4 regions of the Peribacillus asahii genome follow, and region 3 is predicted to be linked to each of the others. Evidence: riboswitches for the same ligand, from Rfam matches in the RefSeq annotation. Region 3 holds a riboswitch; each other region holds the start of a gene.
What was found. A riboswitch is a leader RNA that binds a small molecule or an ion and turns the genes downstream of it on or off. The one in region 3 is predicted to bind S-adenosylmethionine.
Positions count from the first base shown of each region.

Region 1: linked by a shared signal. The riboswitch ahead of BAOM_RS06585 (Fur-regulated basic protein FbpA) and the one ahead of metK (methionine adenosyltransferase) in region 3 are both predicted to bind S-adenosylmethionine.
Region 2: linked by a shared signal. The riboswitch ahead of BAOM_RS14665 (bifunctional homocysteine S-methyltransferase/methylenetetrahydrofolate reductase) and the one ahead of metK (methionine adenosyltransferase) in region 3 are both predicted to bind S-adenosylmethionine.
Region 4: linked by a shared signal. The riboswitch ahead of BAOM_RS04455 (methionine biosynthesis PLP-dependent protein) and the one ahead of metK (methionine adenosyltransferase) in region 3 are both predicted to bind S-adenosylmethionine.

Region 1 covers NZ_CP026095.1:1,338,142-1,344,029, reverse strand. Annotated here, with positions in the region: gene opp4B (oligopeptide ABC transporter permease) at 1-416, opposite strand, end outside; gene BAOM_RS06605 (ABC transporter ATP-binding protein) at 434-1,360, opposite strand; gene BAOM_RS06600 (ABC transporter ATP-binding protein) at 1,357-2,364, opposite strand; gene BAOM_RS06595 (acyl-CoA thioesterase) at 2,509-3,027, opposite strand; gene BAOM_RS24885 (aspartyl-phosphate phosphatase Spo0E family protein) at 3,249-3,470, opposite strand; gene BAOM_RS06585 (Fur-regulated basic protein FbpA) at 3,605-3,790, opposite strand; SAM riboswitch class I at 3,923-4,027, opposite strand; gene BAOM_RS06580 (MFS transporter) at 4,167-5,378, opposite strand; gene BAOM_RS06575 (aldehyde dehydrogenase family protein) at 5,758-5,888, shown strand, end outside.
Region 2 covers NZ_CP026095.1:2,992,787-2,998,674, reverse strand. Annotated here, with positions in the region: gene dapF (diaminopimelate epimerase) at 1-789, shown strand, start outside; gene BAOM_RS14670 (spermidine synthase) at 1,058-1,969, shown strand; SAM riboswitch class I at 2,370-2,472, shown strand; gene BAOM_RS14665 (bifunctional homocysteine S-methyltransferase/methylenetetrahydrofolate reductase) at 2,583-4,430, shown strand; gene metH (methionine synthase) at 4,423-5,888, shown strand, end outside.
Region 3 covers NZ_CP026095.1:3,961,305-3,967,192, forward strand. Annotated here, with positions in the region: gene BAOM_RS19470 (gamma carbonic anhydrase) at 178-696, shown strand; gene metK (methionine adenosyltransferase) at 1,046-2,239, opposite strand; SAM riboswitch class I at 2,460-2,623, opposite strand; gene pckA (phosphoenolpyruvate carboxykinase (ATP)) at 3,346-4,926, shown strand; gene BAOM_RS19485 (DUF2584 domain-containing protein) at 5,029-5,271, opposite strand; gene BAOM_RS19490 (alpha/beta hydrolase family protein) at 5,307-5,888, opposite strand, start outside.
Region 4 covers NZ_CP026095.1:882,495-888,382, reverse strand. Annotated here, with positions in the region: gene BAOM_RS04465 (hypothetical protein) at 1-266, shown strand, start outside; gene fumC (class II fumarate hydratase) at 571-1,953, opposite strand; SAM riboswitch class I at 2,247-2,361, shown strand; gene BAOM_RS04455 (methionine biosynthesis PLP-dependent protein) at 2,447-3,556, shown strand; gene metC (cystathionine beta-lyase) at 3,556-4,740, shown strand; gene BAOM_RS04445 (peptidoglycan D,D-transpeptidase FtsI family protein) at 5,050-5,888, shown strand, end outside.

The DNA of each region.
Region 1 (5,888 bases), 2.2 Mb from region 3:
ATATACGTATAACCTGTAATCACTTTATCAATCCATGAATCGCTGTACCGTCCACTTATTAACCCAAGTGGTATAGCGATTAAATACGTAAAAATTAAAGTCAAGAGAGCCAAATTCACTGTATTCCAGATTCGGTCTTCAATCACATCCGTTACTTGTACTTTATGTGTGTACGATACTCCCCAATCTCCCTTTGAAACATTGCTCACCCATCGAATATATTGTTCATACCAAGGATCATTTAATCCCATCTTTTCTCGCTGTGCTTCAATCACATCTGGATTAGCTCGCGGATCAATTTCTCTTCCTCCTAAAGCATCACCCGGCATTGCTTTAGCCATCATAAATACAAGAACACTTAAAATAAATAACTGCGGAATCATCATCAATAACCGGCGTACAATAAATTTCCACATAGGTTTCCTCTCACCTCCTATGGCAATGCTACTTTATGTGTGGCACTAATCGGCTTTAAATCATACGCTCGTCCATTTTCATCGAAGAAGGTAGAATACAATTGCTTGTATTCTTCAGCTACCTGTTTTCGAAGCCTTATTTTTTGCCCGCGAGCATCAGGTGATAAATCGGGAATCGCGGCCATTAACCGTTTCGTATAAATATGCTGTGGATTTTTGTAAATATCTTGACTCGTTCCTTCCTCCACTAACCGCCCGCGATACATCACACCAATGCGGTCACACATATGCCGAATGACACCAAGATCATGCCCTACAAATAAATAAGTTAACTGAAATTCTTTTTGCAAATCTTGAAGAAAGTTCAATACTTGTGCTTGGACGGATACATCCAAGGCTGACACAGGTTCATCCGCAATAATCAATTTAGGTTTCAACGTTAAAGAACGAGCGATACCAATCCGCTGACGCTGTCCACCCGAAAATTCATGTGGATATTTATAAATAGAATCTGGATTTAGCCCCACTCTTTCTAAATACTGTTGCACGATTTTTCTCTCTTCCGTTGCCGATACACGTTCAAAATTTCGAATCGGCTCCGCAATGATATCCAGCACGCGCTTTTTCGGATTTAAAGAGGAATATGGATCTTGAAATATCATTTGAATATCTTTACGAAAAGGCTTCATTTCTCCTCTGCTCAAATACGTAAGATCTTTGCCTTGAAACGTAATGGTTCCAGCAGTCACCTGATGCAGCTTTACAATAGCCTTTCCTGTTGTAGATTTGCCGCTTCCCGACTCGCCAACAAGTCCGTACGTTTCTCCTTGCTGTAATTCAAAAGAAACACCATCCACCGCCCGAACATGGTCTACTACTGTATGAAATAAACCGCCTCGAATTGGAAAATAAACTTTGATATCTTCTACTTTTAGCAACGTCATCGAATCGCTGTACCTCCTTCTTCCGGAAAGTGAAACTGTTTATAACAAGTGCAGCGAACAAAATGACCTGGTTCCACTTCATGCAGCCTCGGAAATTGCGCATGCGATTGCACAGAAATCCATGGAATCCTCTCTTTAAACCGACAGCCGCTTCTGTTAATTTTCGCAATAGGCGGCACCATCCCTTGAATGACATGCAATCGACTCTTTTCTTTCGTCACAGTAGGGATAGAGTAAAGCAAAGACTTCGTATAGGGATGAAGCGGCCTCTCCAATATTGTTTTTACACTTCCTTTTTCAACAATTTGTCCCGCATACATAACAATCACTTGATCGGCAATCTCTGCGACAACGCCTAAATCATGGGTAATAAAAATAATACCCATCTTTGTTTTTTGTTGAATGTCTTTTAATAAATCTAGAATTTGTGCTTGGATGGTTACATCTAGTGCAGTGGTTGGTTCATCGGCAATAACAAGGGAAGGAGAACAAGCTACGGCAATTGCAATCATCACTCTTTGTCGCATTCCTCCTGACAATTCATGAGGATATTGCTTATAGGTGCGTTTTGGATACGGAATCCCGACTTGTTCAAGCAGAGTAAACGTTTTAGCTTTTTGCTGTTTCTTTGATAAATCTGTATGATAATGAAGACTTTCTTCTATTTGTTTACCAACTGTCATAAGGGGATTTAATGCCGTTAACGGCTCTTGAAAAATCATGCTAATATGTCGACCGCGAACTTTATTTAACTTCGATTCTGCTGCATTCAATAAGTTTGTCCCTTTATATATAATAGAACCTTCTGATTTTGTTCGCTTTTTATCGTGCAATTGCATAATAGACAAAGCAAGTGCACTCTTACCGCAGCCGGACTCTCCTACAATGGCAACAATTTCATTTTCATGAACGGTAAAAGATAAATCGTCAACAGCTGCATAATATTGATCATCAATACAAAATGAGGTTGTTAGGTTTTCTACTCGCAGGAGTTCCTTTTCCATGCCTATCCCCCTAACCGTTTTTATAACATTACTCAACTTTTAACACTTTTTGGTTATTTTCTCAAATAATTACTGTTATTTTTAATCATTTTTATTTTTTTATACCTTTTGAACAACAAAAAAATCGAGTATTTACTCGATTTTTCATAAAGACCAAACAAGGTCGTTTCCAATAGTATCGGCAATATATTGTGTATCTGTTCTCCGCTTCTTTCTCGCTTGTGCTCGTTCTTTCGCTGATTCATATAGCGCTTTCTCCGTTTCTGTTTCTGAAATTAAACGAGGAACAGAAATAGGTTTTCCCTTTTCATCAATCGCTACAAAAGTTAAAAAAGAAAGAGCGCATAAATTTTGAACACCGCTTTGCAAATCTTCAGCTACTACTTTTACCACCACTTCCATGGAGGTGCGGCCCGTATAAGTAACAAAGCTTTCTAAACAAACCGCATTGCCTTCAGAAATTGGATGCAGAAAATCCACCGAATCCGTTGAAGCCGTTACAACATGCGACCGAGCATGGCGCATTGCTGAAATAGCTGCTATGTCATCAATTTGCGCCATTAATTTCCCTCCAAACATCGTACCAATATTATTCGTGTCTGGAGGAAGAACGATACTTGTTTTAACAACTAGAGAGTCCCGGCATTTTTTTGTTTTTTCCATGATGACACACCCCTTTTTGTCGACCTGTAGTATCACTCAATCTCCCCCCCTTAAGGGATTCTAATTGTGAATGAACGGCAGTCATCTCCTAAAGGCTTTCTTAAATATCGCTTTAGATTCACAAGCTTATTATAGCCAACATAAAAGAAAGCTATTGCTCATTTTTTAGCAATAGCTTTCTTGAATTTTTTCAAATATCTGTTTGAAAAGGAAGTGTGTAACTATTTGTCTCTAGTTGCAGCCGCATTTAAAAGAGAATCGAGCTCTTGACTTGCTTGAACCGCCAGCTGACTTGTAAAACCAAAATCTATAGCTAATCTAATCATTTCTTGTCTTTTTTCCTCAATTTTTTCATTAATTAGTTCAGCATATAGTTTCTTCATCGTCCATTTCCCACTTTTCAATATATTTACAAAAATATCATAATAGATAATTAGTCCCAAATCAATCTAATTTATCCCTTCTAATTGTGATAAATTTGTAAACATCCTCAAATATGAATACATTTCTTGAATATTTTGTGACAATCCGAACATAACTTCCAATTTTCATGTTTATGTAAACAAATCAATCTTCACTATGTCATCCATGAGGAAGAGGAGTGTTGATCGGGTTTATTAACAACAAGCTTATATTCATCTTCTAATACTTTTAATGGAACATCATATAAATGCCGCTCGTCTTTTGTTTTGTATACACCTTTTGCTAATAATTTATCAATTAACAGCGCTTTTCTCTCTTCAATCTTTTTAAATAATTCCATATGTATAACCCCTTTCTATTCTGTTTATGTGATACCTGAACCTCTTATATCATTCCATATTCCAGCTACATTCAGCGCATATTTAAAAAGCCTCTTCTTATCCAAGAAGAGGCTACTGTATTCATTCGACTCTTCTTATCTTCCAAGCATCTGCTTGTTGGATGTGGCACAGTTCCTATAACAGGTCTGTTGCCGAGGCTTCAAAGGGCCAAATCCCTCCACCTCTCTGGATAAGAATTAAAAAGTAATATGAAAGTATATAAATACTATATGATTAGTAAATAAATGTCAATATCAACATAGGAAATCGTTTGCTCAACTATGCTAGCATAACCTAAATGAAAAAAGAGTGCAAGTGCACCCCTTTCTCAAATTTCTATTCTAATACTGTATTTTTTGTTTCTTTACCAAAAGCCACCGCGATGGCACCGATTAGTATGGCAACGGTAAAAATCGTAAAAATTGCGCTAATCGATGTATTGGCAGCTACTAAGTACCCGACTAATAACGGCCCTAAAATTCCTCCGATACGTCCAATAGCCGCTGCCATCCCTGCTCCTGTTCCCCGAATCACTGTTGGGTATTGCTCTGGAGTATAAGCGTATAAAGCCCCCCATGCACCTAAGTTAAAGAAAGAAAGAAGAATTCCTGATGTAATTAACAACGGCAGCTCTTCAGCTGTTCCAAAGAAATAAGCGCTCACTGCTGTACCAATTAAATAAGTAATTAACACAAATTTACGACCCATTTTTTCAATAAACCAAGCAGCTGTAAAATAACCTGGAAGCTGTGCAAGCGTCATAATTAACACATATTCAAAGCTTTTAATTAAGCTGAACCCTTTCATCAGCATCACACTTGGTAACCATAGAAACATGCCGTAGTAAGAGAATACAACACAGAACCAAAGCACCCATAAAATAAGAGTTTGTTTGGAATACTCTTTCGCCCACACTTTTTTCATATTTTGAAGCATCGATTGTTTTTCCTTCGGCTTCAACTCTTCATACTTCGGTGAGTCTGGTAAACTAAAACGTAGGTATACCGCATAAAAAGCTGGTAACGCACTTAAGATTAAAGCAATTCTCCAGCCGTATGTCGGAATGATAAAATAAGAAATAAGAGCCGATAAAATCCAACCTAACGCCCAAAAACTTTCTAATAAGACAACGACTCGTCCACGTTTGCTCGGTGCTACACTTTCACTTACAAGTGTAGATGCGACAGGAAGCTCTCCTCCCAGCCCCATGCCGATGAAAAAGCGTAAAATTAAAAATAAACTAATCGTCCCTACTAATGCTGATAACCCGCTTCCGATAGAAAAAAGTAAAAGCGTAATAATTAAAATATTTTTACGGCCTACTTTATCCGCCATTGCTCCAAACAGTAAAGCCCCAACAGCCATCCCAATCGATTGCGTACTTCCAATCCATCCAGCTTGCACATCAGTCAGGTTCCATCCTTCTTCCATTTTCAAAGCCGCAATAATAAAGGAGAGCATCCCCACATCGAGAGCATCAAACATCCAGGCTGCCCCAGCAATCCCTAACAGCTTGCGATCTGCTATCCGTTTTGTTTTTTTATCCATGATAATTCCTCCTGATGAACTTCCGTAACACTTAAAAAATTCCTACTATATATATTTTTATCCCATTTCTATTTTATCTATTATTTTTGTTCACGACTATAGTAAATACAACTGTCATGACAAAAATATAGACATTTTTTAAAATCTATCCTAGAATGCTGATGATTTTTGACTTTTTTCGCGCCAAACTGCAGTTTGGCACACCTTTCAAAGAGAAATTTCCACCTATAAAAAAATATTAAAATTAACACTATTTAACATTTGAGTATAATCATTACATTTGTTAAGATGTATTAGTGAGTATCGTAAATGCTCTCACCTATTTATCCCTCACCATGATTTGCACAATACCATTTTATGTATATTTTAGGAGGTATTTATGTCAAATCTTACTTTGCAAGTTAGTGAAAAGCTTCAAAAGTTTTTACAAGGACCAAAAAAGCTGTATATTAATGGACAATTCGTTGAAAGTGTCTCTAAGAAAACATTTTCCACTCCAAATCCAGCAAC
Region 2 (5,888 bases), 970 kb from region 3:
GTGTTTAATGCAGATGGATCGGAAGCATCTATGTGTGGGAATGGGCTGCGCTGTGTAGCTCGCTATGCAATTGATACGCTCGGTAAAGAGAACTTAGTTATTGAAACGATGAAAGTGGATTTAGAGGTTGAAAAGGTAGATGATGTATATGAAGGGATCCCAACGTTTAAAGTGGAAATCTCACCGGTAAGCTTTGATGTTAAGGATTTGCCGCTTGTGATTGAACAAAGCGAATTACAAAACGAACGATTGCCAGAATTACATGATACGCTTCTTTTTTCGGCGTTAGCTGTACCAAATCCACATTTAGTTACGATTGTAGATAGCGAAATGATTCATTCTGATGTTCAGGAAGTATTAGCAACAAAAGTAAATGGACCGAATGAGCTTTTCCCAGATGGAGTAAATGTAAGCTTCGTAAAACAGTTAGAAGAGGGACATATTTATGTCCGTACATTCGAACGCGGTGTTGGCTTTACAAACGCATGTGGAACAGCGATGTCAGCTTCAAGCTTAGTAACATGCTTAAATGGTTTAAATCAGCTTGAAAGTGATATTTCCGTATTCAATAATGGTGGTAAAGTGAAATGTGTTGTTCATAAACGTGATAATCAATATTCCATTGACTTGATTGGGAATGCTACAAATGAATACAAAGCAACAATTGAAGTGGATTTAAATTGTCCAGAGCAATTTAATGTGCTGACAAAAGAAAGTTTTGATCAAGAAATTACGCTATATGCGAAGCTTAAAGCAGACGTACAAAGCTATTTAAAAGAAGTGTTATAAATAAGAAAGGGCGTTTCCGAATAACATCGGAACGCCCTTTTTTTGTGGATAGATAGTGGGTAAAGCGCTTTTTGACTTTAATATCAAGAACAATACAGTTGCTAGATAAAGTCACATAATATAATTGAAATTTATTTATAAGAATCTCATTAATTTTGCTTTGTTTAAGTAGCCTTATTTTCTCTAAAGGATAAGGCAGTTGAGGGTTTTAGGAACTTCTATCTTATTCACAGAATAATATTTATAATAAAGACAAGGAGTGATGTGTATGGATCAACCGTTTGAATTGCATGGCGATTCTATTAGGGATTATATCTGCAAGGATGAAGAACCTGAAGGTGACTATCGAATTTTACGAACATTTAAAACCCCCACCCAGCGGATTGCCCTCGTCGATTATATTGGTGAAATGTTGATTTATAGCAATGGTGACGTCATGTTTGGCACAACAGATGGTGAGAGTATTTATGCAGAAGTGATGGTACACATTCCAATGGCTGCTGCACGCAAGCGGAAGAATGTTCTAATCATCGGTGGGGGTGGTGGAGTAACGACCCGCGAGGCCCTTCGTTATTCTGAAGTGGAGAAAATTACTACCCTCGACATCGACGAAGTGATGATAGATTTCGGTAAAAATTTGGAGGCTTTGGTACAATTTAATCAAGGTTCATTGAATCATCCTAAAGTTCAGGTCGTAATTGAAGATGGCAGAAAGTTTGTCGAGAAAGCCGGGGAAAAGTGGGATGTTATTATTATCGACCTTCCTGAGCCAACTGACAAATGTCCTGAGCTTTCCCGTCTCTTCAGCAGGGAGTTTTACAGCTTCTTGAAAGACCGTTTAGAACCAGGGGGTGCAATCTCTGTGGCTTGTTCCGCTTTTCCCTGGATGCCTGAGTACTTTTGGAGTATACAGAAAACCCTCAAAAAAGCTGGTTTCTATGTACTGCCATATCACAATTTCGTCGCGAGAGACGGAGAGGATTGGGCGTTTTGTCTGGCTACAACGTCCCCTGTTAAAGCAAATGATTTACGTATGTTAGTTCCAACACAGTACCTGTCACTTGAACGGCTAACAGATATGTTTTATATGCCGTTTCATTTTGTGAACTTTAAGAATAAAGGCAAAGTCCAAACAGACAGCAATACGGTGTTGCTTGATATTGTAAATGAAGCTGATTGAGTTGAACTTTATCATTTTCTATTTGGCCCCCAGCGTGTCCCCCTCAAGCTAACAATGTAAATGACTAGATACGAAATGATCTTTTTTCAAAACTAGCGAGTGCTAAAAAAGTAGACAAGCTAAAGAAGCCTATTAAAACGCAATGTTTTTCGCTAGATATTTTGTCTAGGCTGCCTCGCTATTTCATACACAATTCCTAGATTAAATAAATAATTAAAAAAAATACAAAAAAAGGTAAAAGACGAATATTGTTCGTGATTTGTCTCTAATTCTTAGTTATTTTGTTTGAAAAATTCAAAAATTAACTAGAAGGTATTGAATTTCATCATTGTTTCATGTAAATTAAGAATAATTATATTGTAATTTAATTTGAAATGTTTAGAAAAGTTTATATAAATCAATCTTATCGAGAGAGGTGGAGGGACTGGCCCGATGAATCCTCAGCAACCAGCTGTGTAAGCTAAGGTGCTAAATCCAGCAAGCGGGCGCTTGATAGATGAGGAGAATGTTTCTTATGAAAACCTTCTTCTTTTATTAGATAGAAGGTTTTTTCTTTTTCTTACACCATTGAAATAAAGCAGAAACTGAATTGTTTTTGGGAAAGGGTGCACATATGGAGTTTCGTAAAGAGCTAAAGCAAAGAATTTTAATTGGGGAAGGAGCAATGGGGACACTGTTGTATTCCCGTGGCATCGACCATTGTTATGAAGAATTAAACTGTACAGAGCCTGATCAAATTGAAGCGATTCATCGTACTTATTTGGATGCGGGTGCTGATATTTTACAATCGAATACGTATGGGGCGAATTTTCATAAATTAAAGCGCTATGGATTAGAAGATCAAGTGAGTCAAATCAATCGTCAAGGAATTGCGATTGCTAAAAAGGTTGCGCAAGGGAATGCGTTTGTGTTTGGAACGATTGGTGCTTCTAGAAGTATTAGAAAATCTGATTTAAGTTTAGAAGAAATTAAACGTAGTTTCCGTGAACAGCTATATAGTTTACTACTTGAAAGTCCTGATGGATTATTATTCGAAACATATTATGATTTAGAAGAATTGGAAACAGTGTTGCAAATTGCAAGACAAGAAACGAATATTCCGATTATTACAAATGTAACGTTGCATGAACTTGGGAATTTACAAAACGGTGTTCAGTTAAATGAAGCATTTAAGCGCTTAGAACAATTAGGTTCAGATGTAGTTGGGCTTAATTGTCGCTTAGGTCCGCACCATATGATTCGCGCTTTAGAATCTGTTCAACTTCCAAGCAATGCTGTGCTTGCAGCGTATCCTAATGCAAGTTTACCAGATTATGTGGACGGCCGATTAGTGTATGATGCGGCGCCGGAATACTTTGGCTCAAGTGCGCTTCAATTACGTGACCAAGGAGCATCCATTATTGGAGGATGTTGCGGTACGACACCGCAGCATATTACAGCAATGAAAGCAGCTGTTTGTGATTTAGCTCCAATCGTTGAGAAAAAAATGCAAGTAACGAAAGTGGAAACAATTGAAGTTCGGGAACAAGATCGCACCCCTGCTTTATATGAAAAAGCGAAAACAGAAAGAACGATTTTAGTAGAGCTAGATCCACCTAAGAAACTGGGAATCGAAGAGTTTATGAAAGGGTCTAGAGCTTTGAAAGAAGCTGGAGTTGATACGATTACGTTAGCGGATAATTCGCTCGCTTCCCCTAGGATTTCTAATGCAGCGTTGGGTATGTTAATTAAATCACAGCTTGATTTAAATCCGCTTGTGCATATTACATGTCGTGATCGAAACTTAATTGGATTACAGTCGCATTTAATGGGCCTACAAACCTTAGGATTAAATGAAGTATTAGTTATTACAGGAGATCCTTCAAAAATTGGCGATTTCCCGGGTGCAACATCTGTGTATGATTTATCTTCTTTTGATTTAATTAGTTTGGTTAAGCAGTTCAATGAAGGACTTTCGTATTCTGGACAAAGTCTTGGCCAAAAGACGAATTTTAAAATTGCTGCGGCTTTTAATCCAAATGTGAAATATTTAGATAGAGCGGTTCAACGAATGGAAAAGAAAATTGAATGCGGCGCTCATTCATTTTTAACACAGCCGATTTATTCCACTTCACAGATTGAAGAAGTATACGAAGCAACGAAGCATTTAGAGACACCTATTTTTGTCGGCATCATGCCGTTAACTAGTACCCGTAATGCCGAATTTATTCATAATGAAGTACCAGGAATTAAGTTGCCAGATCATGTTCGCCGGGCAATGGCAGCAGCAGGTAATGACCCAATTCAGGCGCAAAAAGAAGGTGTGGCAATCGCACGAGAACTTGTGGATGCGGCAATGGATAAATTTAAAGGTATTTATTTAATTACTCCATTCCTTCGTTATGAAATGACGGCGGAGTTAACGCGCTATATTAGAACGCTTGATCAAACAAAAACATCTGAGGTGGCAGCATATGAGTAAAAAGTCAATTAACGAACAACTACAATCAAAAATTCTATTACTGGATGGCGCAATGGGTACGATGCTACAAGCCGAAAATTTAACAGCTGAAGATTTTGGTGGAGAACAATATGAAGGCTGTAATGAATATTTAACGCTGACTCGTCCTGATGTGATTCAAAAAATCCATGAAGCGTATTTTGCTGCAGGTGCCGATATTGTTGAAACGAATACATTCGGGGGTACGAGTATTGTTTTAGATGAATACAATCTAGGTACACTTGCTTACCAGTTAAATAAAGAATCAGCAGAAATCGCTGTAAAAGCGTGTGAAGTATATTCAACAGAAGCTTGGCCAAGATATGTGGCAGGTTCAATGGGGCCAACAACGAAAACACTATCAGTTACAGGTGGAACGACTTTTGATACATTAAGAGAGTGTTATGAAGAGCAAGCCCTTGGATTAATTGATGGAGGCGTCGATTTACTTCTCGTTGAAACATGTCAAGATATGCTAAATGTAAAAGCTGCTTTTTTAGGCATTAAAGGAGCCTTTGAGAAGAGTGGTAAGGAACTCCCGATTATGATTTCGGGAACGATTGAGCCAATGGGAACGACATTAGCTGGTCAATCCATTGAAGCGTTCTATCTTTCTTGCGAGCATATGAAACCAATTTCGGTCGGTTTAAATTGTGCGACAGGTCCGGAATTTATGATCGATCATATTCGGACATTAGCGGATTTATCAAATAGTGCGGTTAGCTGTTATCCGAATGCAGGGCTTCCGGATGAAGAAGGACATTATCATGAATCTCCAACTTCTCTTGCTGAGAAAATGAAGCAATTCGCAGAAAAAGGCTGGGTCAATATTATCGGTGGTTGTTGTGGGACGACACCAGCGCATATCGAAGAGTTATCGAAAGTGCTTCAAGAAGTTCAGCCGAGACAACTTCCAGAGCAGCCGCATAATCATGCTGTTTCTGGGATTGAACCGTTGATTTACGATGATTCAATGCGTCCGTTATTTGTCGGAGAACGTACGAATGTCATTGGCTCACGCAAATTTAAAGAATTAATACGCGATAAGAAGTTTGAACAAGCGGCTGAAATCGCCCGTGCTCAAGTGAAAACTGGAGCTCACGTTATTGATGTTTGTTTAGCAGACCCGGATGATGATGAATTAGGTAATATGAAAGCATTTGTTGAAGAAGTGGTTAAAAAAGTAAAAGTACCGCTCGTAATTGATACAACAGATGAACTTGTTTTAGAGCAAGCGTTAAAGCACTCTCAAGGTAAAGCCATTATCAATTCGATTAACTTAGAAGATGGAGAAGAGCGATTTGAGAAAATTGTTCCTCTTATTCATAAATATGGAGCGGCTGTCGTTGTCGGAACAATTGATGAAGAAGGTATGGCTGTTGATGCAGAACGTAAGCTGGAAATCGCTAAGCGGTCTGTAGATTTGCTCGTGAATAAATA
Region 3 (5,888 bases):
AGATAGTGACATTAGTTTTTAATAAAAGCCAAGTATTTATCCTTAGTTTAAAATTGTGTAAAAAAAACAATAGAACTAATAGACCAGTACACGTATGATTAATGAGTAATATCTTTTTACCGTATATTAAAATAATACCGAAAAATACTAGTTACGGAAAGGAATTGATACAAAATGATTATTTATCCTTTTAAAGGAAAAACTCCTGAAATTGCTGAAAGTGCTTATCTTGCTGAAAATGCCGTTGTAACTGGAGATGTAAAAATTGGCGAAGAAACAACAATCTGGTTTAACTCCGTCATTCGTGGCGATGTAGCCCCAACGATTATCGGGAAAAAAGTAAGTATCCAAGATAATAGTGTACTTCATCAAAGTCCTAATAACCCGCTGATTATTGAAGATGAGGTAACGATTGGTCATCAAGTTATTCTACATAGCTGTAAAATCCGTAAAGGTGCGCTAATCGGAATGGGCTCCATCGTCCTAGACAAAGCAGAAATTGGTGAAGGTGCCTTTATCGGGGCCGGTAGCCTCGTTCCTCAAGGCAAGGTGATTCCGCCAAATACACTCGCATTTGGTCGTCCAGCAAAAGTCGTGCGCGAGCTGAATGATGAAGATCGTAAAGATGTGGAACGCATTATCCGAGAATACGCTGAAAAAGGACAATTATACAAACACGCAAAGAGAATTAAATAAAAGGAACTTCTATACAGTTGGGCTTTCCTTCCCCCCAACTGATAGTTAGCCACGTTCTACGATCACTAAGATTTCTGCTATATCTCACCAATTAAAGCAGTACGGGCAGCCTTCTCCCCCCTGCCTTCCTTATTATCGCCTCATAATCTTGAGATAAGGGTCTTGCTGCCCGTGAAGTAGGGATACATATACATATATAGTGCTTAACTCGTTATAAGTTAGGTATTTTTTCAAAAAGGTTCTATATGTATTATATATGATTTTAGGCTCACTTTTACCAATATATATGCTCCATGACTACATAAACAAAGAAGAACTAACTCAAATAAGTTAGTTCTTCTTATCATAGTTATGCTTGTGCTTTTAACGCTTCCGCTTTATCTGTACGCTCCCATGGCAGATCTACATCTGTACGGCCAAAATGTCCGTAAGCAGCTGTTTGTTTGAAAATAGGACGACGTAAATCAAGCATTTTAATGATACCCGCTGGACGAAGATCGAAATTATTACGAACAAGCTCCACTAATTTCTCTTCGCTTACTGTACCTGTTCCAAATGTATCTACAGCAATTGATACAGGTTGAGCAACACCAATTGCATAAGCAAGCTGTACTTCTGCTTTATCAGCAAGACCAGCAGCTACAATGTTTTTCGCTACATAACGAGCTGCATATGCCGCTGAACGGTCCACTTTCGTTGCATCTTTACCAGAGAACGCTCCACCGCCATGGCGAGCGTAGCCACCATACGTATCAACGATGATTTTACGACCTGTAAGACCTGCATCCCCTTGAGGTCCACCGATTACAAAACGGCCTGTTGGATTAATGAAATACTTTGTTGTTTCATCGATTAATTCAGTTGGTACAACTGCTTTAATGACATGTTCTTTTAAGTCAGCTTGAATTTGTTCAAGCGTTGCTTCTGGGTCATGTTGAGTAGAAATAACAATTGTATCCACGCGAACTGGTTGATTGTTTTCATTGTATTCTACAGTTACTTGTGTTTTCCCATCTGGACGTAAATATTCTAATGTGCCGTTTTTACGAACTTCTGTTAAACGACGAGAAAGTTTATGTGCTAAAGAAATAGGAAGCGGCATTAATTCTTCTGTTTCTCGGCAAGCAAAACCAAACATTAAACCTTGGTCTCCTGCACCGATTGCTTCGATTTCCTCATCAGTCATTGTTCCTTCACGAGCCTCAAGCGCTTGATTTACTCCCGCAGCAATATCCGCTGATTGTTCATCAATTGAACTTAGTACAGCACATGTTTCGGCATCGAAACCATATTTCGCACGAGTGTAACCAATTCCAGCAATTGTATCCCGAACAATACGTGGAATATCTACATAAGCAGATGTCGTAATCTCACCTGCAACAAGTACAAGCCCTGTAGTTACACTTGTTTCACAAGCAACACGAGCATTTTTATCTTTTTCTAGAATTGCATCAAGAATTGAATCTGAAATCTGATCGCAAATTTTATCTGGGTGACCCTCTGTCACAGATTCAGAAGTAAATAGACGACGGTTCTTTGACATCTTATTTCCTCCTTGGAAGTTAGTTATATTATAGGCAAAAGTCTGTCTTTTACGGAGCTCATTCCCTTATTAGCTTCCATCATAGTGACAAATATATTTAGAAAAACACGACTTTTAATCGAAATTCATGTTTCCCCTGTACTTTGATTCTTCTTCAAAATACAAAAAAACCTCTCCTAGCTAATGAGGAAAGGTTTATTATCTGTCAACTATCCTTTCACTCTTATCGTTCAAGGGTTGTTTACCTTGCTCAGGTTAGCACCAACACCATGATTCCTTAAAAAATAAACGGCCTTATTTTAGCCTTCATTTCACTTTAAGTTCACACTATGGCAGGTTGCTGGGTTTCATAGGGCCTGTCCCTCCACCAACTCGGGATAAGAGAATCCGTACAATTAAAAATGATACGGAATCTATTGGACGCTGTCAACACTTTTTTGTACAATGTTTTATATCGTCTATATGAAATTACAGTTCCACGTACCTTTCAGCTAGTCTGAATGAAACAAGCAAAAAGTGAACAGCATCATTAATATAGCCTTTTTATAACGAACAACTCCTCCTTGCACAATTAGGATTAAGAGGATATAACATTTTTTGGTTACCCAACGTTAGATTATAAGGTCCTAATTACATCGACAAACGATACATAAAGAGATACTGTAACATAGTGTTACGAATAGCATAAAAACCTTTTAGTACCTTCCAGTTAAAGTCATATTAAATAAATTTCTTTTCTTAATTCTTTCCTATTAAAAGAAACATGTTAGGTGCCTTCTCATACGCTTACAAAGAAACCTACTCTATACACTGGAAAACGTCGAGTACTATAATCCTTTTTTGGACAACTGACAAAGTGAACACGTTTCATCATACTCATATCAATCTTATTATATGACATTTTTTAAAATGTTGTTGACAAGTCTGTTATGCAACACTATCATTGCTTTGTTGATAAATATTTCCTTTTAATCGAATGATAAACTTGATTAAGGAGACTATATAAAAAAAATCACAAAAAAAAATAATTAGTATAGACTAATTAAATAAATGTGTTATACTAATCGTAATTTAAAAAACTTAAAACAAAGGAAGGTATCTCATATATGAATTCTGTGGATGTTTCTAATGAGTTACACCAATTATTAGCTGGTAAAAATGCTCACATACAACTTTCTGTACCTCAGTTAGTAGAAAAAGTATTAAGCCGTAACGAAGGTGAATTAACAGCAACAGGAGCAATTAAAGCTGAAACAGGTAAATACACTGGTCGTTCACCTAAAGATAAATATATCGTGGAAGAGGCTTCCGTAAAAGATAAAATAGACTGGAACTCTAACCAGCCGATTTCTGAAGAGACGTTTAATAAATTATACAACAAAGTAACAGAGTATTTAAAAGAAAAAGATGAAATTTTTGTGTTTAAAGGTTTTGCAGGGGCTGATCAATCATCTCGCCTTCCAATTCAAGTTGTGAATGAATATGCTTGGCATAATCTTTTTGCACATCAATTATTCATCCGTCCTACAGAAGAGGAATTAGCTAATCATGATTCTCAATTTACAATTCTTTCTGCTCCTAACTTTAAAGCAAATCCAGCTGTTGATGGAACAAAATCAGAAACATTTATCATTATCTCATTCGAACGTCGTACAGTTTTAATCGGTGGAACGGAATATGCTGGAGAAATGAAGAAATCTATCTTCTCTATCATGAACTACTTACTTCCTGAATCAGATATTTTCTCTATGCACTGTTCAGCAAACGTAGGTCGTGAAGGTGATGTTGCTTTATTCTTCGGACTATCAGGAACAGGTAAAACAACGTTATCTGCAGATGCAAACCGTAAATTAATTGGTGATGACGAGCATGGCTGGTCTTCAAATGGTGTATTCAATATTGAAGGTGGTTGCTATGCAAAAACAATCAACCTTTCTCGTGAAAAAGAACCACAAATCTTTGATGCAATCCGTTTTGGAACAGTATTAGAAAACGTAGTGATTGATCCTGATACTCGTATTCCTGATTATGATGACAAAACATTAACTGAAAATACACGTGCAGCATATCCAATGGATGCTATTGACAATATCGTATTACCAAGTGTTGCTGGACATCCAAATACAATTATTTTCTTAACAGCTGATGCTTATGGAGTATTACCTCCAATCAGTAAATTATCAAAAGAACAAGCTATGTTCCACTTCTTAAGTGGCTATACTAGTAAATTAGCTGGTACAGAGCGCGGAGTTACATCTCCAGAAGCAACTTTCTCTACATGCTTCGGATCTCCATTCTTACCACTTCCAGCTCAACGTTATGCAGAAATGCTTGGACAAAAAATCGATGAGCACAATGCAAAAGTTTACCTTGTAAACACTGGCTGGACTGGTGGAGAATACGGAACTGGCAGCCGTATGAAACTTGCTTACACTCGTGCAATGGTTCAAGCAGCTCTTGAAGGTGAATTAACAAACATTGAAACTGTTAAAGATAGCATTTTCGGTTTAGAGATTCCACTTCATGTACCTGGTGTTCCAGACGAAGTTCTTCAGCCAAGCAAAACTTGGGAAGATAAAGCGGCATACGAAGCAAAAGCAACGGAACTTGCGGCTAAATTCCGTGAAAACATCCAAAAATTCAACGTATCAAAAGAAATCGTTGAACAAGGCGGACCAATCGCTTAATTAAAGAATGAAAACCCGACAATTGAGAGTTAATTGTCGGGTTTTTTATACTCCTAGTGATACGGATCACGTTTAGTAAAAGCACTTAAACAAGCCACTTCATTAATTTGTCGAGTTCAGTGATATAAGCCGATATGTAATCATTGTTTGCTCATTCTCCCACTCTACTTTCTGAATAATAGCCGTCCCACTTGAATCAGACTCTATCGTCTTCTTCACTTCAACTGGAATATCAATTGGATACAACCGATAACCTGCTTTTGTTAAATGAAAAATATTTTCATCCTCACGTCTTTCATTACCTTTTGTAACAATCATCGTATTCAATTCCATCGGCATCCCCATATCATAACCCCCTTAAAGTATTTACCTTCATAGTATCATTTTTCCACATACCTTTTCATCCAATCTGTTAAATCTTCAACAACTTTTCGATTCATTGCAGGAGGGAAATAATGAGTAAACTCAGCAAAATACCAGCTTTCCACTTGATTATTCCCTAGCTGTAACGCTTTTTGTAAACGATAAGCATGTTCAACCGACACATTTTTATCCAACACACCATGAATAATTAACACAGGTAAACAAAGATCTCTCACAGCAGAAAGCGGAGTTCTATATTCGTAACGCTCTGAATATTTCGCAGGTGTCCCGCCAATAACTCGTTTCATCATTCGACGCATATCTATACGTTCCTCATACGTCAAAAACATATCCGATACTCCGCCCCATGTCACAAGCGATGCAGCGGTTCTACATTCAATAGCTGTCCAAAGCGCCATAATCCCACCTCGGGAAAAGCCAAAAATATGTATATGTTCTTTCTTCACACGCGGATGCTGCTCTAATAATTTAAATCCAGCAATGGCGTCAAAACGATCTTCGCCAGCAAAATCCTCATCTCCTTCTCCCCCTTGATTTCCTCGATAAAAAGGAGCAAACACAATAAATCCTTGGGCAGC
Region 4 (5,888 bases), 1.7 Mb from region 3:
AACAAGTAGAGGTCCTCTTCGAGAGTAACGGTATTCAGAAAACGACTCCTAGTTTTGAAGTAGCAATAAACTTAGAAGAAGAGTTAGAAAGACTTCGGCCATTTGAAGGCGAGCTTCTTCGTCTAAAAACAATTGAAGTAGATGATGATGAAATCCCAACTAGATACCTTTGCTATGATTTGGCGAATTGGAGCTTTTCTGGTAACCGTTTAATCGTCACAAATCCAATTGAAAATGTCCACCAATACACCCTCCCTTTTAATTAAAACCATCATTTAGAAAGGCATCTCTTCATTGGATGTCCTTTCAACAAGCATTACCACCTGTTTGTCTTAAGCTTAGATTATCCCATGAATTATGAAGTATGGAACTTGCCCATTCAGTACTGAATGGGGAAATCCATCACTTTTCTTCAAAAATAGATTGATTCCTCATAGATGTTATCTCCACTACGATCATTCATTAATTTCTACTTTATTTTCCTCGCATATGAAGTGTACATGTGCATATTTCTGAGACCATGACAAATGTACCCTTTCACAATCATGCGAAAGGGTACATTAAACTTTCTTATTTATTCACCATATTAGCTGGGACGACCCATTTATCGAATTCTTCTTCTGTTAAATAACCAAGTTGAAGGGCTGCTTCTTTCAAAGTAGAATTCTCCTTAAATGCGTGTTTCGCAATTTTCGCCGCCCTTTCATAACCGATGTATGGATTAAGCGCCGTAACAAGCATAAGAGATCGTTCTACATTTTGTTTAATAGCTTCTTCATTCGCTGTAATTCCAACCGCACAGTTGTTATTGAAGGAAAGAATTCCTTCTGTTAATAATTTAACCGATTGTAAAAAATTATAAATAATAACCGGTTTAAAGACATTTAGCTCGAAATTACCTTGGCTGGCTGCAAATCCAATGGTCGCATCATTTCCAACGATTTGAGTCGCAATCATCGTTAAGGCTTCACTTTGAGTCGGATTTACCTTACCTGGCATAATAGAACTTCCTGGTTCATTTTCTGGAATCGCAATTTCGCCAATACCGCTTCTTGGACCACTTGCTAACCATCTAATATCATTAGCAATTTTCATTAAGTCAGCAGCTAGTGCTTTTAACGCACCGTGGACGTAGACCATTTCATCATGACTTGTCAGTGCATGAAATTTATTATCAGATGTTTGGAACGGATGTCCCGTATCCTCAGCAATTTGTTTCGCTGATTCCTCTGGAAATTCAGGGTCTGTATTAATCCCTGTTCCTACCGCTGTCCCACCAAGAGCTAAGTTCAATAATTTTTGACTGCTCTCTTCTATCATAGCTAAACTCTTATCTAACATCGCTCTCCATCCAGATATTTCTTGACCTAATGTAAGAGGCGTCGCATCTTGAAGATGTGTTCGACCAATCTTCACTACATCCCAAAATTCTTTTTCCTTCTCTTTAAACGTATCACGCAGTACTTTAATAGCTGGAATTAGTTGATTGACTACTTCCATATAGGCAGCAATATGCATCGCCGTTGGAAACGTATCGTTCGAACTTTGTGCTTTATTTACATCATCATTTGGATGAAGTCTTTCCGATTCTCCAATCTCCTCCAACCACTTATTACCTTTATTAGCAATAACCTCATTGACATTCATATTACTTTGCGTCCCACTACCCGTTTGCCAAACAACAAGCGGAAAGTGCTCATCAAGCGTTCCATTCAAAATTTCTCTACAAATCGTTATAATAGCATTTTTCTTCGCTTCTGATAAATCTCCAAGCTTATGATTTACTTTAGCTGCTGCTTGTTTTACATAAGCGAATGCCCGAATTAATTCAATTGGCATCTTTTCCTTACCAATTTTAAAATTATTGCGACTTCTCTCTGTTTGAGCTCCCCAATATTTATCAGCAGGGACCTTTACCTCACCCATCGTGTCACTTTCAATTCTAAATTCCATTATTCCTTGCCTCCCATTTACATATAAAATCATATAGTCCGTTAATTAGTTTCTCTTAATAGACCACATGCCATTCATTGATATTGATTCTCATTTACATTGTACAAGTTTTCCATGTATATAGCAAAAAAATAGCTTATTTTCGTACGTTATACGATAAAATTCATTAGTTTATGTATGTCTGTAAACAAAATAGACAATATAAAGATTGACGATATCATCGAACAAATTTTCCATTGGTATTGACATTAAGAAAAATGTATAGTAAATTCAAAAAAAACAAACTATTTGAACTCTTATCCAGAGAGGTCGAGGGAATGGCCCGTTGACACCTCAGCAACCTTCATTGACCCGTGATCAATGAAAAGGTGCTAATTCCTCAAGTTCCTGTAACTTGGCAGATAAGAAGAATGACTCAACTTACTCAAATTAAAGTCTTCTTCTTAAAGAAGACTTTTTTTTATTTCGTATCTTTAAAGGAGCCGTGATGGTGATGTATAAAAAGGAAACATATCTTGCTCAAATTGGAAATAGAAGCGAAACAACTACAGGAACAGTCAACCCTCCTGTCTATTTCTCAACTGCTTATCGACATGAAGGAATTGGGCAATCGACTGGATTTGACTATACTCGTACTGGAAATCCAACTCGCCAAATTCTTGAACAAGCAATCGCTGATCTTGAATCCGGCGATCGAGGCTTTGCTTGCAGTTCAGGCATGGCAGCCATTGCGACAATCTTAGCTTTATTTGAATCAGGCGATGAATGGATTGTTAGCGGCGATTTATACGGTGGAACGTACCGCCTTTTAGAACAAGGGTTTAAAAAATGGGGCTTAGGCTGTAAATATGTAGATACTTGTTGTTTGAGTGAAATTGAAGGAGCAATTACTCCGCAAACAAAAGCCATCTTTCTAGAAACCCCAACAAATCCCCTTATGCAGGAAACAGATATTCGAGCTGTTGCCGACATTGCTAAGAAATATAACTTAATATTAATTGTGGATAACACATTCTATACCCCACTCCTTCAACAGCCAATTTTAGAAGGTGCTGATATTGTCATTCACAGTGCAACGAAATATTTGGGCGGGCATAATGATGTACTAGCTGGATTGATTGTCGCAAAAGGAACAGAATTATGTGACGCGTTAGCGTTCCACCATAATGGATACGGCGCTGTATTGAGCCCATTCGATTCTTGGCTTCTTATGCGCGGAATGAAGACTTTAGCTCTACGCATGAAACAACATGAACAAAATGCTAAAGCACTTGCTGAATATTTAACAAATCATGAATGCGTTACAGATGTACTTTATCCAGGAAAAGGCGGCATGCTTTCCTTCCGCATTATCGATGAAAAAGCCGTTAATCCATTCTTACAATCTTTACAATTAATTTGTTTCGCTGAAAGCCTTGGCGGAGTCGAAAGTTTCATTACGTACCCTGCAACGCAAACACATGCTGATATTCCGTTAGAAACGCGACTTGCAACTGGCGTATGTAATCGACTGTTGCGCTTCTCTGTTGGCATTGAAGATTATAACGATTTAACTCAAGACCTAGAACAAGCTTTTGCTCGTGTAAAACAGGAGGTATTATAATGAAAAACGGGGAACAATTTAGCTTTGAAACACGTTTGCTTCATAATGAACATAAAGTAGACCCATCAACTGGTGCCGTTAGCGTTCCGATTCAGCACGCATCTACGTTCCATCAATTTGATGTTGATCAATTTGGTAAATACGATTATAGCCGCAGTCTAAATCCAACTCGTGAAGCATTAGAAACGATTATTGCTGAACTAGAAGAGGGAACACATGGTTTCGCTTTCGCATCAGGAATGGCGGCCATCTCAACAGCCTTCCTATTATTATCAGCAGGTGACCATATCGTCGTTACAGAAGATGTATACGGTGGAACATTCCGAATGGTCACAACTGTATTAAACCGCTTTAACATTGACCATACATTTGTCGACATGACAGATTTTGAAAGCGTGAAAGCAGCGGTTCGACCGAATACGAAAGCTATTTATATGGAAACACCATCAAACCCAACTCTTAAAGTAACCGATATTAAACAAATTTGTGATTTCGCTAAAGAAATTGGAGCCTTAACGTATGTAGACAATACATTCCTAACTCCAGCTTTACAAAAACCACTTCAACTAGGGGCCGACATTGTACTTCATAGTGCAACGAAGTTCCTATCTGGACATAGCGATGTTGTAGCAGGACTTGCTGTTGTGAAAGATCCCGAGCTAGCAGCTAGACTTGGCACACTTCAAAATGCATTCGGAGCAGTACTTGGCGTACAAGATGCTTGGCTAGTAATGCGAGGGTTAAAAACATTATCTGTACGGATGGAGCATTCTCAAAAAGGAGCTCAAAAAATAGCGGAATATTTAAATCAGCATCCACTTGTTAAAAGCGTCTATTACCCAGGGTTAGCTGATCATCCGCAATACGACATTCAACATAATCAAGCAAGCGGAGCTGGCGCGGTTCTTTCATTTGAACTAGAAAATGAAGAAGCACTCCGAACATTTGTCGATCACGTACAATTACCTGTTTTTGCAGTGAGCTTAGGGGCCGTTGAAACGATTCTATCTTATCCTGTAAAAATGTCTCATGCAGCTATGCCTGCTGATGAACGTGAAAAGCGCGGCATTACTAATAGCTTACTTCGAATTTCCGTTGGATTAGAAAATGCTGATGATTTAATTCAAGACTTTGAACAAGCGCTGCAAAAGATCCAAGCAAGCCACACGATAACTGCACAATAATTGATAATCGCTAGGATAATTCATATATCCTAGCGATTATTTGTTACTGAAGCAAAAATAGCACTTATGACTCAATTAACTTTATGTCCCCCTACTTAATATACAGATTAATACAAATTCCTTACTTTTTAATAGTTTTATATACCCACTTATTGCATTGATTCATTTTTAAAAAGAGACTTAAGCACATTCAAGCTTTTTCTCTTCTAAACTGACTTATTGTAAAACTCCTGTAATTTTTGCAAAACCATAGAAATAAAAGTGAATTTTCTATATCATGGAACTAACGATATTTGTAAGGAATGATGAATATTGAATAAAGGGAAAAAGAAAAAGAAAAAAAGGAGAACCGTCTCTCTTCGATTGAATTTTCTATTTTTTATCGTTTTTTTATTATTTTCTGGTTTAATCATCAAGCTTGGAGTCGTACAAATTGTATACGGTGATGAATATTTACGCGAAGTTGAACGAACGGAAAATGATACTATTAGCACACCGGTTCCCCGTGGCAAAATGTATGACCGATACTTCAATCCAATTGTGGATAATAAGCCGCTTAAAGCGATTACTTATACGAAGTATCCAAATACTAAATCAAATGAAATGCTTGAAACAGCAGAGAAGCTTGCTACATTAATTGAGCAAGATACGGAAAAAATTACGGAACGGGATAAAAAAGATTTTTGGCTTTTAACACATCAGAAAGAAGCAGAAGCTCTTATTACTGATAAAGATTTAGAACTAGTTAAAAACCATAAATTAGAAGAAAAAGATTTATATAAACTTCAGTTAGAGAGAATTAAAGAAACAGAGTTGGATAAATTCACAGATGATGAGATGGAAGTATTAGCCATTTTCCGTGAATTCAACAGCGGCTACGCTCTCACCCCTTCTATTGTGAAAAATAAAGATGTAACAGAGCAAGAATTCGCAAGAGTGAGTGAACGACTAGACTCCCTGCCTGGCGTAGGTGTTACAACTGACTGGGAAAGAGACTATCCTTATGACGAAACGTTGCGCTCTGTTATTGGGAAAGTATCTTCTTCTGACGAAGGTCTCCCACGCGACAATATCGACTATTACTTAGCACGGGGATACAGCCGTAACGATCGTGTTGGGCTTAGTTATCTAGAGAAGCAATATGAAGA